DNA from 3 places in the Pontibacterium sp. genome. Region 2 is predicted to be linked to each of the others. Evidence: predicted binding sites of a transcription regulator. Region 2 holds the regulator's gene; each other region holds the start of a gene.
The links. Region 2 encodes sigma-54, which starts transcription at its own class of promoters, with help from an activator protein. Its sites were predicted from a motif close to TGGCACNNNNNTTGCTNT; they were not measured.
Positions count from the first base shown of each region.

Region 1: a site for sigma-54 is predicted at 2,467-2,484, ahead of ABYW01_RS12540 (acyl CoA:acetate/3-ketoacid CoA transferase). Genes of this name have one in related genera too.
Region 3: a site for sigma-54 is predicted at 1,942-1,959, ahead of peaA (quinohemoprotein amine dehydrogenase subunit alpha). Genes of this name have one in related genera too.

Region 1 covers NZ_JBFGYC010000246.1:9-5,358, forward strand. Annotated here, with positions in the region: partial or broken gene mtgA (monofunctional biosynthetic peptidoglycan transglycosylase) at 1-731, shown strand, start outside; gene ABYW01_RS12535 (sigma-54 interaction domain-containing protein) at 929-2,320, shown strand; gene ABYW01_RS12540 (acyl CoA:acetate/3-ketoacid CoA transferase) at 2,527-4,182, shown strand; gene fabI (enoyl-ACP reductase FabI) at 4,375-5,148, opposite strand; gene ABYW01_RS12550 (hypothetical protein) at 5,295-5,350, shown strand, end outside.
Region 2 covers NZ_JBFGYC010000011.1:15,723-21,472, reverse strand. Annotated here, with positions in the region: gene ABYW01_RS01605 (HPr family phosphocarrier protein) at 1-41, opposite strand, end outside; gene rapZ (RNase adapter RapZ) at 55-915, opposite strand; gene ptsN (PTS IIA-like nitrogen regulatory protein PtsN) at 948-1,403, opposite strand; gene hpf (ribosome hibernation-promoting factor, HPF/YfiA family) at 1,428-1,718, opposite strand; gene ABYW01_RS01585 (RNA polymerase factor sigma-54) at 1,769-3,277, opposite strand; gene lptB (LPS export ABC transporter ATP-binding protein) at 3,334-4,059, opposite strand; gene lptA (lipopolysaccharide transport periplasmic protein LptA) at 4,056-4,565, opposite strand; gene lptC (LPS export ABC transporter periplasmic protein LptC) at 4,555-5,121, opposite strand; gene ABYW01_RS01565 (KdsC family phosphatase) at 5,121-5,663, opposite strand; gene ABYW01_RS01560 (KpsF/GutQ family sugar-phosphate isomerase) at 5,703-5,750, opposite strand, start outside.
Region 3 covers NZ_JBFGYC010000033.1:4,988-10,737, reverse strand. Annotated here, with positions in the region: gene ABYW01_RS03525 (aldehyde dehydrogenase) at 114-1,610, opposite strand; gene peaA (quinohemoprotein amine dehydrogenase subunit alpha) at 2,036-3,637, shown strand; gene peaB (quinohemoprotein amine dehydrogenase maturation protein) at 3,691-5,151, shown strand; gene qhpC (quinohemoprotein amine dehydrogenase subunit gamma) at 5,153-5,479, shown strand; gene peaD (quinohemoprotein amine dehydrogenase subunit beta) at 5,498-5,750, shown strand, end outside.

The sequences.
Region 1 (5,350 bases), on a different contig from region 2:
ATTGGACACTTATAGAACATATAAAATTATTCACGATGCTAAAAAAACCCTTAAAAGCTTTGTCATATTTATGCGCGACATTCCTTGGAATTATTTTGCTGCTCATGACCACATTTAAATGGGTTAATATTCCAACCAGTGCATTTATGATCACCCACAATATTAAGCATGTTTTTAATAATAAGAAGGAAGCGGTAAAGTTTGAGTGGATCGATATTGAAGATATCCCTCTCAATATACAGCTCGCCGTTATTGCCTCCGAAGATCAGAAATTCCCATCGCATCATGGCGTCGACTTTCAGGCGACATCTGAGGCAGTGACCAATGCTATTCAGGGAAAGAAATCCCGAGGTGGAAGCACCATTACTCAGCAGGTAGTCAAAAATCTATTTCTTTGGGAAGGCAGGAGCTATGTCCGAAAAGCGCTTGAGATCCCATTGGCGATGCTCCTTGAGCTGATCTGGGATAAACGCCGAATCCTAGAGGTCTACCTGAATATTGCTCAGTTTGGCGTCTCAGACTACGGCATTAAGCGAGGTAGCATCTATCAGCTGAACAAACCGATCCAGCATATTAACCACTACGACGCGGCGCTGTTGGCAGCGGTTTTACCCGCACCATCTCAGTTTAAAGCACGCCTTCCCAGTCCTCGCCTGGCCGCAAAACAAGCAAATATACTGCGTCAATTAAGACGGATTGATCATAATAAATACCTCGCAGCCCTTAAATAAAATACGACCAATCCAATTTTAACTGGATAAGGAATTAGTCTGCATTTCAATTCTTTTGCCGATATTTGTTGGCGACGAGAAACACCTCAGCATCCAGCCCCTTAAGAAAAATGCGTCATACCATACAGCACCTGCATGCTCAAAATACGGTAGTATGAGTATTCATACACTGTACTGAGCACTCAATAGGGACTGGTATGCAACACCTCTCAGAGATCCTCAATATCGACGCGGACAACCAACATCTGCTGGAGTTGCTGTCCAACCTCTGCCAGGGATCAATTGCGATTGACGCAGAATGCCGTATTGCCTGGATCAGCGATCAATATTGCCATCTGATGGGGATCTCTGCTGATGCCAACCTCATAGGTCAGAATATTGAGGCCGTATTGCCAACAACGCAGATGCCCAGAGTGGTGAAAAGCGGCAAGCCGGTATTTGTAGATCTGATGTCCATCAACGGTCGCTGGTGTCTGGTCACCCGGTTGCCATTGAAGAATGCCAACAAAGAGATCATGGGCGCACTAGGCTTCGTGTTTTACGACGACCTGGACAGCTTACAGCCGCTGTTTGATAAATTCGCCCGTCTTCGCCGCCAGTTTGAATCAGAGAACCTGATCCGCCCGTCCAAATACGCACTGGATGATCTACTGGGTGAATCAGAATCCATGCACCTGTTAAAACGCCAGGCCCTGCGCGCCGCACAGCTGGACACCACTCTGCTGTTGTTAGGTGAAACAGGCACTGGGAAGGAGTTACTCGCACAAGGTATTCACCACGCATCTCCCCGCCGCCACGGACCATTTGTTGGCATTAACATGGGCGCGCTGCCTGAATCCTTGGTTGAAGCGGAGCTGTTTGGCACAGCGCCCGGAGCGTATACCGGTGCGGACCGTAAAGGGCGCCAGGGGAAAATTCAGCTCGCGAATGGTGGGACTCTCTTCCTCGACGAAATCGCTGAAATGCCACTGCCTATGCAAAGCAAGTTGCTACGAGTGTTGCAGGAGCGTGAAGTCGAAGCATTGGGCTCCAACCGTCTGGAGAAAGTGGATGTGAGAGTGATCGCCGCTACGGCCAAAGACCTTCGTGCGCTGGTCGATACCGGAGAATTCAGGGCAGACCTCTATTTCCGCCTTAACGTCCTACCCATGCGATTACCTCCCCTAAGAGAGCGCAACAGCGATGTCTTAATGCTCAGTGAGAAGCTACTTCCACAAATTCAAAAGGACACTCAACTACCTGCACTATCCCTTTCAGCAGCCGCCCAATCATGGCTGCTTTCCTACCCTTGGCCAGGGAACGTACGCGAATTACGTAACCGCCTGGAACGCGCCTGCGTGATGGCCGAAGGTCAGCAGATCGAACCTGCCGATCTGGGGGCACTAGACGATCTGCCCTCTGAGAGCGAACTCTCGCCTCCCCCTTCCCGAACACCAGAAAGCCTGAATGATCACCGTTTACAGGCCGAACGTATCGCTCTGGAGCAAGCCTTGATTCAATCGGGGGGTAATAAATCGGCAGCCGCCCGTAATTTGGGTATCTCACGCGCTACATTTTACGAACGCCTGAAACGTTGCAACCAGCAATGAGCTTTATCCAATCCTTACAATGTCTGCATCTCAATACAATAACCAGACACAACTGAATGATATCTCATACACTTCAACAGCCAGTCTAAATATACTGCTGACAGAAACCTACATAACTCTTTGTTTTACATAACTTAAAAGACTTTTGGCTCGCCCCTTGCTCAGATTAACGCTATCCAAAATAAAAAGAACAGATGGGCGAGAGTATGAGCGACTACATCCTTTCTGCTGCGGCTGCGGCACAACTGATCCCTGACGGCAGCACTGTGGTGACCGCCGGCTTTATTGGTATAGGGTTTGCTGAACATCTGGCCAAAGCCATTGAACAACGCTTCCTGAAAGAAGGCCATCCACGTGACCTATCGTTAGTGTATGCCGCAGGACAAGGCGATGGGCAGATGAAAGGTCTCAATCATTTTGGCCATGAAGGGCTGGTCCAGCGAGTTGTAGGTGGCCATTGGGGCTTAGCGCCCACACTGGGAAAATTGGCTCTGGATAACAAAATCGAAGCTTACAATCTTCCTCAGGGCGTCATATGCCATCTGTTCCGCGATATCGCTGCTGGCAAAAAAGGTACCGTGACCCATGTCGGTCTCAACACCTTTGTCGACCCGAGATATGAAGGCGGAAAGATCAACGATATTTCGCAGGAAAATCTCGTCGAGCAGATCGAAATCATGGGTGAGGAGCAGTTGTTCTACAAAGGCTTTTCCATCGACATTGCTCTATTACGCGGCACAACTGCCGATCACAAAGGCAATATATCAATGGAGCGTGAAGCCTTGCCCCTGGAGGCGCTTGCCATTGCCCAAGCTGTAAGAAACAGCGGCGGCAAGGTGATTGTGCAGGTAGAACGGATCACCGATCAACATCAGTTGACACCTGACCGGGTGCGCATCCCTGGCATTTTGGTCGACCATGTAGTGGTGTCACCTGCCGAAGATCATCTGCAAACCTTCTCGGAACCGTTTAATCCCGCTTACTGTGGGGATATCCGCGTCTCTGAGGACAGCACGAGCAACATGGCACTGGATGCCCGCAAGGTTATTGGCCGTCGTGCTCTGATGGAGCTGCGCAAAGGCTCGGTGGTTAATCTGGGCATTGGAATGCCCGAAACTGTAGCTCAGGTTGCTGCCGAAGAGGGACGGCTGAGTGAGTTTACTCTGACAGTGGAACCCGGGGGGATCGGGGGCCAGCCCGCCAGTGGCCTAAGTTTTGGCGCAGTCACCAATGCGCATGCGATCATAGATCAGCCCGCGCAATTTGATTTTTATGACGGTGGTGGCCTGGATCAGGCTTTTTTAGGGCTTGCTGAAACATGCCCGGAAGGACACGTAAATGTCAGCCGTTTTGGCAACAAACTAGCAGGCGCAGGCGGCTTCATAAACATTACTCAGAATACCAGGGATCTCTATTTTCTCGGTACGTTCACTTCAGGTCGTCAAACTCTGGAAATTGAAGAGCACAATCTAAAGATAATCAGCAACGGATCTATTCGAAAATTCCGCCAGAGCGTTCAGCAAGTTACCTTTAACGGGGAAGCCGCGATACGTAACGGACAAACCGTTATGTTTATTACCGAGCGAGCCGTTTTCCGACTGATTCCAGAAGGTTTAAAGCTTATTGAAATTGCACCAGGGGTAGACCTGCAAAAGGATATTCTTGATCAGATGGATTTCAGACCAATCATCGACGATGACCTGGATATGATGGATCCACGCCTGTTTCACGACGGCCCCATGAATTTAGACCACCGCGGTAGCATGCCCATCAAGCACATGCGTAATCTGTTCCGCAACATGCTACAAGCGCAGGAAGGGCACTTGGAAGCGCACACAGTTCTTGCATCCCCGGCAGCTTAACCTGCTGGTTTCAGGCCTTGAGATCTGACATCAAGGCCTTTCTCCGTACCCAAATTTGGTCGTGCGTTGGTCATTTTTTGCGTCGGGTACGGAGCCTTTTACGAATCCTTCCGAATTGAAACGATCAATCTCTGTGTGTTAACTACAGAGCACATAGACGCTGCTGTCTTATCTCCTGATGCCTATCCTCTATCAGGACATAATATTGTCGCCTGCGTCCACATACACAAGATTACCGGTCATTCTCTGGCCCAAATCGCTGATCAGAAACGCCACCAGGTTACCAACATCTTCAGGTGTCGCCAATTTATGGAGCGGAGAACGCTCAATGGACTGCTCCATCAGTTGATCAAATTGATCAATGCCTGAAGCTGCTCGGGTGGGCATCGGGCCGGGTGAAATCGAGTGTACGCGAATATTTTTTTCGCCTAGCTCTGCCGCCAGATAGCGGGTAGAGCTTTCCAATGCCGCTTTGATCGGTCCCATCATGTTGTAATGGTCTACAACCTTCTCTGCACCGTAGTAACTCATGGTGACCAACGTCCCGCCGTCTTTCATCAAGCCTTCAGCCCGTTTGGCCATTCGAATGAAAGAGTGGCAAGAGATATCCATAGCCTTACAAAATCCCTCCGATGTACTGTCCGTCAATCGACCATGCAGCTCCTCCAAGGGTGACCACGCAACGGAATGAACAACAAAATCAAGTTTGCCCCACGTACGCTCGATCGCTTGAAACAACTCATCCATTTCAGCTTCAGAGCTTACATCTAATGGCAAAATGAGCTCCGCCCCTAAGCGATCAGCTAATGGCCCCATGTACTGCAGTGATTTCTCATTCATATAAGTCACACACAGGTCAGCGCCTAGCTCTTTCAACGATTGAGCACAGCCATAGGCGATGCTTTTGTCGTTCGCAATACCAACAACCAGGCCTTTACGGCCTTCCAGAGACAGCTTATTACTCATTGCAAATACCTGTAAGGAGAGTGTTTTGTAATCCGAGCCTAGAGGAGCCCTATTACAGTGCGGTTAACGCAGATGCAGCATAAGAAATAGGCCTCATAGGCATGCAGATATAGCGGCATTTACAGGGATAGCATTAGGAAAATTTAGTGATCATTTTTGCAGGCGCACAAAAACAAAATAGCGCTGACAAAAGCCTGTGCAA
Region 2 (5,750 bases):
AGGCCCAGTTTGTTGATGATTTCTAGTTTCTTTTCGATCATGTCGTTAGGTCTGTCACTTCAGTTCCCGATGGCGGACATGGACATTATCCATAAGTTTTTCAAAATGAGAAGCTAAACGGGTCGCCAGGTAGACTGATCGATGATGCCCCCCCGTACAGCCTATGGCCACTGTAATGTAGCTGCGATTGTTGGCGGCGAAGCGTGGTAACCAGCATTCCAGATACTCGGTAATGTGGTCCTGCATCTCCTGCACCTGATCTGATTCAGATAAAAAGTTGATCACAGGCTGGTCCAGACCCGAGTATTGACGCAATTCAGGAATCCAATATGGGTTGGGCAGGACGCGGACATCGTAAACAATATCGGCATCCAACGGTACACCGTGTTTAAAGCCAAACGATTCAAACTGCACTGCAAGTGACTGATCACTGCGGTCGGCAATGCGACTTTTAACCGTATCACGCAGGTCGTATAGGTTCAGACGTGTTGTGTCGATGCGCAAATCGGCCATTTTAGCGATGGGTTCGAGTAGCTGCTGTTCGAGCTGAATCGATTCCAGCAGGCCGCGATTATCGTCTGATAGAGGGTGTTTACGGCGTGTAGAACTGTAGCGCTTTAGCAGAGTTGCTTCTGATGCATCAAGGTAAAGCACTTCGTAGTGTGCTTCCTGCTCATCTTTTTTCAGTGCTTCGAGAATGGTGGGAAGCTGCGCCAGATTGCTCAGCAAATTGCGTGCATCAATACTGATCGCAATGTGCTCTGGATGCTGCGGATCACTGGTCATCTGAGCAACCAGTGAGGGCAGCAGGGTCGCAGGAAGATTGTCGATGCAGTAGAAGCCGATATCTTCTAACGCCTGAAGCGCTGTACTTTTACCAGATCCTGATCGGCCGCTGATAACAACAAGCTTCATGTCCCCTCCTGCCTGTGTGATGAGGTATTTCGTTAATTGCCCAGATCAGAAATGACGGTATACAGAGCGGCATCATCACTGGTATTACGTAGGGCACTGCGTACCGACTCCTGACTAAACAGCTCTGCAGCTGAAGCCAGCGTCTGAAGATGTTCGTCACAGGCTTCTTCCGGTACGACAAGGGTGAAGATCAGATCTACGGGCTTGCCATCAATTGAGTCAAAATCAATCGGTGAGTCCAGTGTGATCAGGTAGCCCAAGGCGTTCTGACAGTCTTGTAGCCGGCAGTGGGGGATTGCCACGCCATCACCGATACCGGTGCTGCCTAGACGCTCCCTGCCGAGTAGTCCTGAGAATACAGTATCAGCTTCCAGACCGGGATTTTGCTCGGCGATTAGCTGACTGGTTTTTTCCAGTACACGTTTTTTGCTTCCGCCCTCGAAGCCGCATAGGGTTCTCGAGGGCGTCAGTAGCTCTTGAATCAACATAGGGTGTGTTGAGAATGATATGACTTATTTGTGTTTTTTGAGTTTTTCTTTGTGCTTAATGATCTGACGGTCCAGTTTATCGACAAGACCGTCGATAGAGGCGTACATATCATCATGTTCGTGAGCAGCAAAGATCTGTCCGCCGGCAAGGTGAAGATCACCTTCTGCTTTCTGACGTTTTTTGTCGACGCTGAGTGTCACCTGGACGTTGGTGATATTGTCAAAATGCCGTCCCAGTTTTTCAAACTTGGAGTGCACATAATTACTCATAGATTCAGTCAGTTCGACATGATGGCCAGTAATATTAATCTGCATAGGTCTCTCCTATTGGCAGTGACTGTATTCGTCCTGTGTTTCCGTTTCCATTAAACCAGACGCTTGCGTTCATTAGAAGGCGGAATGCTCATTGCCTCCCGATATTTCGCAATTGTACGTCGGGCTACTTTAAATCCCTGTTCGTCCAGAAATTGTGCGATCTTATTATCACTTAACGGTTTTGCCGGATTTTCAGCGGCAACCAGTTTTTTAATCAGCGCTCGGATTGCCGTAGAGGAGGCGGCTCCACCATCGTTGGTGTTTACGTGGCTGGAGAAGAAGTACTTCAGCTCAAAAATCCCTCTCGGGGTGTGCATGTACTTTTGTGTCGTGACACGGGAGATGGTTGATTCGTGCATTTCAACGGCTTCTGCGATGTCATGCAGTACCATGGGTTTCATCCCTTCCTCACCGTGCTCGAGAAAACCTTCCTGTCGTTTAACGATTTCGTTTGCGACTTTCATCAGGGTTTCGTTGCGGCTCTGCAAGCTCTTTATAAACCAGCGCGCTTCCTGAAGGTTGCTTTTCAGGTAGTTGTTATCGGCGCTGTTATCAGCCCTGCGTACCAGATCGGCATAGCCGGAATTGATTCTCAGGCGGGGTGATACTTCCGGGTTAAGGTTGACCGTCCAGATACCGCGCTGTTTAGTGACAATGACATCCGGTATCACGTATTCAGCGGTACTGGAGGTAATTGATGCGCCGGGTTTTGGATTCAGCTGCTGGATGAGCAGACTGACCTGCTGCAACTGAGGTTCTTTGAGCCTCGCTTTACGCATCAGTTGACGGTAATCGTGGCTACCAAGTAACTTCAGGTAATTTCTGACGACTGTCAGCGCCTGCTTTTTCCACGCAGTGTCATCCGGGAGTTGCTCCAACTGAATTGCGAGGCAGTCGCTGAGATCTCGTGCGCATACACCAGGAGGATCAAATTGTTGAATGCGTCGCAGCACTGCTTCGACTTCATCCAGATCTAATTCCTCGATGCCATCCTGTTGACGCAGATGTTCGTGGATATCTTCAAGTGTAACCGTGAGGTAGCCATCGGGGTTGATACCATCGATCAGACTGGTCGCAATTAACCGATCCTGATCGCTCATAGGCGTCAGGTTCAGTTGCCAGTGGAGGTGATCCTGTAGCGTTTCTTCTGCGGTGTCATTGGATTCGAAGGTGCCTTCAGAGTCGTCTCGGCTACTGCCTGGAGCTGAACTCTGAAAGGTGTCATCCCAGCTGCTGTCGGTACTGAGTTCGGCGGGGATCTCATCATTCCAGTTATCGTCGGCAACTTGAGCTTCTTCTGTATGCTCCTGTTCCGCGTGAGCTGTCACTTCGGAATCCGGGGTTGTATCTGAGGCTGAGTCCGGCGTGTTTTTTTCTTCACTTGCCGGGGTGTCGGTGTCGCCTTCCTCATTAACATCCAGCATCGGATTGTTTTCAAGCGCTTCCTGAATCTCCTGTTGCAGGTCCAGTGTCGATAGCTGCAGCAACCTGATCGCCTGCTGGAGCTGAGGCGTCATGGTGAGTTGCTGGCCAATTTTGAGTTGTAGCGCTTGCTTCATAACTACTCGATAGAAACCTGTGCTGCGTTAAAGAAAAGTTCAGCTTGAATAATGACTTACAGTTGAAACGTATCACCCAGATAGGCTGCACGTACAGCGTTATTCTGCATAATAGCATCCGGAGCGCCACTTGCGAGGATTGTTCCTTCACTCACGATATACGCTTTCTCACAGATATCCAGCGTTTCCCGAACATTGTGGTCGGTGATCAGGATGCCAATGCCCTTGCTTTGCAAATGCTTAATCGTACTTTTTATATCGTTAACAGAGATAGGGTCGACACCCGCAAACGGTTCATCTAGCAGGATGAACGAAGGTTCGGTGGCCAGTGCTCGGGCGATTTCAACGCGTCGGCGTTCGCCGCCGGATAAACTCATGCCTAAGCTGTCAATAATATGGGTGATGTGGAACTCTTCGAGCAACTCGAACATTTTTGTTTCGCGCTGCTTTTTGTCCAGATCATGTCGTGTTTCTAAAATGGCTAATAGATTGTTCCGGACACTCATCTTGCGGAAGATCGAGGCTTCCTGTGGCAGGTAGCCGATACCGCAGCGAGCACGTCCATGCATCGGCAGGCGAGTGATCTCTTTTTCGTCGATCAGTACCTGTCCGCGATCAGCACGTACCAAGCCAACGATCATATAGAAACAGGTGGTTTTGCCTGCGCCGTTGGGCCCTAGCAGGCCAACAATTTCACCACTTTTAATCGATAGGGATACATCTTTGATGACCTCGCGGCCTTTATAACTTTTGGCAAGATGCGTTGCTTGCAGCTTACTCATTGAGCGTCCTTATCTTTTTTGGGCTGGATGATCATCTCTACCCGGCCGCTACTGCCATCTTTGCCATCACTATACGCGTCTACAACTGAAGTTTTGAGGTTGTAGAGTATGCGGCTACCAGTAAATGTATCTTTGTCGCTGATAACTTTAGCGTTTTTCTGAAGTGTGAGGTGTTCTTTCTCTACTTTGTAGATAATCGTATCGCCCCAGGCGTCGGTATATGGCTTATCGGTATCGGGCTTTTGGCGGAAGTGGGCTTGATTGCCGTACGCGGTAACCAGCTCAACGCCTTCTTTGCCTCGCTCCATTTCTACCCGGTCAGCTTCGATTAGCAGGGTACCCTGAGTGATTTTTACGTCACCAACATAGACGGTTCGACCGGTCCGTTCATCAATCGACGCACTGTCAGCGCTGACGTGAATAGGCTTCTCTCGGTCTTCCGGTAGCGCGTTGGCCGTGGCGCTGAGCAGCGTTGCAACCATCAGTGCCAGAAATTTAGTCTTCATTCTCATGCAATCCCTGTACGTTTGATAACAACTTAAGTGTTTTATTCTCGAACGAGGCTGTCATACCGGTAGCGTCGTAGCGAACGTTGTCAGAAAGGATGGTGACTGGTTCATCCGTTTCAGCCAGCTTTGTATCGGGGTAAAGCGTTAGTGTCTCGGTCAGAACCAGGGTTACAACCCCGGAACTGGTACTGTCTTTAACGCGAACATCTCCACTGAGCAAGGCTTTAATCCGGTCATCCGGCAGGGTGCCATGTTTAGCCGTTGTCGTCGTTACTGAGCCGTCTGTCCCGTAAAGAATGATCTCAGGAGTTGTGAGCTCGCTCTCAGCCCGGTCGGGATAGTGATCCAGGCGAGGAGTGGAGAATGTTTGCTCGAGCATGCCTTGGTCATCAAATACCCGTGTGCGGGTATCGGTTGCAAAGTAGTCTTCGCCTTGTTGTAGCGCTTGTGGGGGGCGGCTTCTTTCGCTAGGTGCAATACCTAAGCCCCAGTAAAGCAGTACGGGGCCAAGCAGAAGCGCAGCAATAATCAGGCGAGTGCGGGCGGTAGACACTAGAGGTATGGCTCCCATACCTGTTCAAGTTTGTCCTGGGCAGCAAGGATCTTTTCGCAGAATTCACGACCGGCTCCTTCGCCGCCGCGACGTAATGTGCACCAGTCAGCATGTTGTTGAACCAGAGGGTGGCCGTTGGGCACGGTGGCTCCAAACGTCACCGCGCGAATAGCCGAAAGATCTGGCAGGTCATCACCGATATACGCGGTTGTTTCTGCATTGTGTCCGCTTTTTTGCCATAGCTCTTTCAGTGCGGTCAGTTTATCTTCGCGGCCTTGCTCCAGATAGGTGATGCCCAGCGAGCGAGCGCGAAGTTCAACCTGAGAGGAGCGTCGGCCTGTAATGATGGCTGTTTCAATACCGGCTTTCTGTAAAAGCTTAATGCCAAGCCCATCCAGGGTATTAAACTGTTTCACTTCCTGGCCATCTGGAAGGAATAACAGCTGTCCATTGGTCAAAATACCGTCAACGTCGAATACCGCCAGTTTAACATCCTGAAGTTTCGTGGCTTGTTCGTCAGTTAGGTCCTGGCACCAGTTCATCTGGTCTGCTCCAAATTCTGTTGGTTTGTCGGGGCTGTATCAGAGTACGCCTGCTTTAAGCAGGTCATGCATATTCAGCGCGCCAAT
Region 3 (5,750 bases), on a different contig from region 2:
AGACGCAAAATCTGGTCTATACGTGAATGACGACGGGGAGCATGTTGTGATCGGAGACTACTAATGCCTGTTGGTGTCAGCAGCCTCCGACGGGGAGTGACTAAGGGGGAGGATTAAAGGTTAATCACAACCGACTTCATTTCGGTGTAATGTTCGATGACTTCACGCCCCATTTCACGGCCAAGACCGGATTGCTTAAAACCGCCAAATGGCAGAGAAGGGTCCAGCGCCGTATGGCAGTTCACCCAGACCGATCCCGATTTAATCCTTGGGATCATGCGGTGAACTTCGGACAGGTTGTTGGACCAGATACTTGCACCCAGCCCATACTGGCTGTCGTTGGCGATACGGATCGCTTCATCCATGTCATCGAACGGCATCGCGACCAATACCGGGCCAAATATTTCTTCTCGTGTTACCAGAGACTGCTGATCAACATCGACCAAAACGGTTGGTTTTACATAGTAGCCTTCACCGTCATATGCGGTGCCGCCAACCGTGGCACGTGCACCTGCGGCGATACCCTGATCAATATAGCCCTGCACCCGTTGTTGCTGACGTGCGGATACCATTGGTCCCATTTGAGCGTTCGCATCCAGACCATGCCCTAACGGCAGGTTGGCCGCGATGTCGCTGACATCTGCCACAACACGATCAAAGTGTTTCTTGTGAACATACAGACGGGAACCTGCGCAGCAAACCTGCCCATGGTTAAAGAAGATCGCATTTGCCGCACCTTGCGCAGCCACGGTCAGGTCCGCATCAGGCATGACAATGGTCGGAGATTTACCACCCAATTCAAGCGTTACGCGGGTCATGGAATCCATTGCTGCTTTGCCGATCAGCTTGCCGACTTCGGTAGAGCCGGTGAACGTCAGTTTATCGACATCAGGATGGGATGAGAGGGCGGCTCCCGCCTCATGACCGATACCTGTGACGATGTTAACGACACCCGCCGGATAACCTGCTTCCTGAATCAGTTCACCCAGTTTCAATACCGACAACGGTGTTTCTTCAGCGGGCTTCAGTACTACGGTACACCCGGTTGCCAGTGCGGGTCCCAGCTTCCAGCATGCCAACAGCAGTGGAAAGTTCCAGGCGACAATGGCGCCCACCACGCCCACCGCTTCACGCATGGTGCACGCAAATACTTCAGCGCCTGGCATAAATGGCAGGCTCGGCGTTACGGTCTGGCCTTCAATTTTCGTCGCCCAACCTGCCATATACCGCAGGAAATCGACCGCCAAACGAATATCGACGCCTTGAGCAATCGCCTTACTTTTACCGTTATCGATAGATTCAATTTCACCGAGCAATTCTGAATTTTGTTCAATCAGATCTGCCAGACGCCACAACAGACGTTCGCGATCACCGGGCTTCATGCGACTCCAGTCCGAATCATCAAATGCCTGACGTGCGGCCGCCACCGCGAGATCAATATCCGCTTTATCGCCGGATGGCACCTGTGTAATCACTTTCCCTGTCGCCGGGTTATAGACATCAATGGTGCGGCCCGAACGTGCTGCTGATCGCTCAGCGCCGATGAACAGCTTGTGATCCCGTGAAATAAAAGCAGTTGTTTCTGCCATCGCTGCATCAGTTTCAATCATGGATAAACCTTCTTGTTTTTGTTTTGGCAATGTCACAGCAATAGCGCAAACGGCGTGCCATTTAGGAAAAATATATTTAACGCATTGTATTTATTGGTTTTTTTGAATTTTTTAAATTCGGTGGTACCTGAATTTAAGTGTCACATTCTGAGACAGGGTGTCAAAAAACGAGTCAGTTCCACGTTTACGCACTGTGCAGGCGAGGTGTCGCCGCAGTGTCTCAATTTTCGACAGAGTGTCGCGTTATGGAACAGTGTGCAGTGCGATACGGGTATACCCCAAACCCCGTGTTTTATGGGTAACTGGTTGTAATTAAAAGATATTTATTTTTTGGCACGCACTTCGCTACGTGAGAGGACAGGTTAGATACACCGTTATCCCGTCCATGTGGGTACCGGACAACAAAAACAAAAGGAGGTCTGGCCTTGAACACAATAATAAAAAGCCCGTTAGCGTTGGCGATTACCGCAGCCCTAACGACCACTGCGTTACCTGCGATTGCGCAAGACGAAGCGGTAAAGATTGTGCAGAGCAAGTGTCTCGCTTGCCACACCGAGGAAAGCAGCAAAGCACCTCAGTGGAGCCGAATCAGTCATCAGCGTAAAACGCCGGAAGGGTGGTTGATGACGATTGGGCGTATGCAGATGATGCACGGTTTACAGATCAGCGATGATGAGCGTTCCGCCGTTGTTAAATATCTGGCAGACCGTCAGGGTTTGGCGCCGGAAGAAACCACGGACTACCGCTACGCCATGGAACGCCGGTTAGACACCATGGAAGTCTTTGACGACAGCCAGCTTGAGGAGATGTGTGCACGCTGTCATTCCGGTGCGCGGGTTGGCCTGCAACGTCGCCCGGCGGCGGAGTGGGAGCATCTGGTGCATTTCCATCTGGGGCAGTGGCCGTCAACCGAATATCAGGCGCTGGCACGTGACCGTGATTGGTTCCCGATAGCGCTGAATGAAATGGTGCCTAAGCTCACCAAGATGTTCCCGATGGACAACGACAACTGGAAACAGTGGCAGGCAGCTACAAAACCAGACTTCGTGGGCGAATGGAGCTTTGCTGTACATCAGCCGGGTCGAGGTGATGGCAGCGGTGTGATGAAAGTCGAGCAGCAGGAGGCTGATCGTTACAGCGTGACTGTCGAGGGGCAGTGGGCCGATGGAACACCCCTGAAAGGTTTCGGTTCCGCCATCGTCTACACCGGCTTTGAATGGCGCGCCCAGATTGATCTTGGCGGCGTACAGATGCGTCAGGTACTGGCTGCGAGCAAAGACGGCATGAACCTGAGCGGACGTGTTTTTGAAACGGCACACGACGAACGTGGCATGGAGTTCTCCGCTGCGAAAGCAACCACTGGAAATAGTCAGATTATCGCGGTGTATCCGCAAAACCTGAAATCAGGCGAATCAACTGAAGTCACTATTGTCGGCAGTGGCTTGAAAGGGCGTGTATCACTGGGTAAAGGCGTTAGCGTAGAGAAAGTGCTGAGCCGTACCTACAATAGCGTGACGGTGCTGGCAAAAGCAGCAAAAGGCGCAAAAACATCTGCCAACGGAGTCTCTGTAGGCGCTGTTAATGGCGGCCAGTTCGCAGTCTACGACAAAGTGGATCAGGTCAAAGTCATGCCCGCCTTTACGATTGCCCGTGTCGGCGGCAACGGCGGCAGCACACCAAAAGTGCAGGCACGTTTTGAGGCTGAGGCGTGGGGCGCGGGTGCTGATGGAAAAGCCGGAACCGACGATGATATCCGTATTGGTTATCTGCCTGCCAGTTGGCATGTAGAGCCCTTCGATGAAGCGGCTAAAGCCGATAACGATGTGCATTTCGCAGGGCGTATGAATGCAGCCAGCGGTGTATTTACACCGGGTAATGCAGGCCCTAACCCTGAGCGCCGCATGTCTACCAACAATGCGGGCAACCTGAAAGTGGTTGCTCAGGTTCAAGACGGTGATCAGATCCTGACGGGCGACGGCCAACTGATCGTTACGGTTCAACGTTGGAATGATGCTCCGCTGCCATAAGGCGCGGGACACCATTATTTGACGTTTAACCGAGGTATGACGAGGAGGTTGCCATGAATACCCAAGTACAGGCCGCTGCAATAAATCTTGTAGAGCAGAATCTGCATCTGGTGCAGGTCAGCGACCGGCGTTTGATGTTCCATATTCCAACCAGCTCCCTGTTTGAGTTGGATGGGATCACCGCCGAAGTGATCGATACGCTGCGCGGCGGACAGAACAGCGCTGAACGCTGGACACGCCCGGAGCTGATGCAGCATTTGAGCGGTAGCTTTAATGCTGAACAGATTGCAGAAACCGTACATGAACTGATGGCGCTGGAGGTGATCAGCGACGGTTCTCCCCTGACCGAAGAGATCGCCGTCAAGACAGTCGATCAGTTCCCGCTCAATACGCTGGTGCTGAACGTAAACACCGGTTGCAATCTGAGCTGTAGCTACTGCTACAAAGAAGATCTGGATAAACCCTCTGCGGGTAAAAAGATGAGCCTGGAGACGGCGATTCAATCCATCGAAATGATGCTGGATGAATCACCGGGCGAATCTCTTTACAACATCGTGTTCTTTGGCGGAGAACCCCTAAGCAACTTGGCACTGATCAAATCAGTGGTGGCGTGGTGCGAAAGTGAATTTCCGGCACGGGGTAAGCGGGTGGAATACACCATGACTACCAATGCGACCTTGTTGAATGAAGAGATCGTTGCCTGGCTGGCCAAGTATAACTTTGGTCTCTCGGTGAGTATGGATGGCCCCAAAGCGGTGCATGACAAAAACCGTATCACTGTGGGTGGGCAGGGCACATACGATGTAGTGAGCAAAAAAGCGAAGATGCTGCTCTCGGGCTACATTCGCCGTCCCATTGGTGCACGGGTCACCCTGACGCGCGGTACCACGGATGTGATCGGCATCTGGGATCACTTGTTCAATGAGCTGGGGTTCGCTGAAGTGGGCTTTGCACCAGTCACATCCGGTGACGTTTCACACTTCAATCTGCCTGAGGATGAGCTTAAGCAGGTCTTCGACAATATGAAAGCACTGGGCGAGCAGTATCTGGAAGCAGCACTGGAACACCGCAATATCGGCTTTTCCAACCTACATCAACTGATTACCGACCTGCACGAAGGCCATAAAAAGGCACTGCCCTGTGGTGCTGGCCTGAAGATGCTGGCGGTAGATCATCAAGGTGAACTCAACCTCTGTCATCGCTTCACTGGCTCCGATCTACAGACCTTCGGGGATGTTAAGAGCGGAGTGGATCACGCCCAGCTGGGAGACTTTCTATCCGAACGACTCGACCGCACCAATACCGGTTGTGCGTCCTGTCGGATTCGTAACCTCTGCTCTGGCGGTTGTTACCACGAAAGCCACGCCCGCTACGGTGATGCGACCCGTCCTACCTACCACTATTGCGATCTGATGAAGGATTGGGTGGATTTCGGCATCGATGTGTACGCCCGCATCATGGCCGAGAATCCTGACTTCATCGATCACTACATTTTGCCTCGGAGGGCAAACTGAGATGAAACATCTTAAAGCGATAAACAACAAAGCGCAGCTGCTGGATAAAGCCGTTGTAGAAGATCAGGTGGAAGAGGTCGTTGCGATGCAGTCACTGGCGGGCTGTGCGGCAACCACCGACCCAGGTTGGGAGATCGATGCCTTTGGTTCGGTCACTTCACTGTGTCAGCCAATGGAATCTGATCTGTACGGTTGTGCGGATCCATGTTGGTGGCCTGCTCAGGTACCGGACATGATGAACACGCATCAAAACTGGAACGACGATGCGCAGGATTCCGGCGAAGGCTGGCGCAATCTGGGCACCGTATTCCCATCAGATAAGAAGTAATCAGCACAGGATAGAGCGATGAATAACAAAAACAATATACGCAAAACCCTGCGTAACCTGATGGTGGGTGCCGGTATTCTGGGCACCACTATGATGGGTAGCACAGCGTTTGCCAACGAAGCCGATATGTCGGGTCCTGCACTGAAAAAAGGTCAGGAGTACATGGTCGTTGCGAACTATCCCAACCAGATCCATGTTCTGGATCTGAAGACGGATAGTCTCCTGAAAACCTGTAAAGTTCCGGGAGCATACGGTCCGGGTGTGTTGCAGG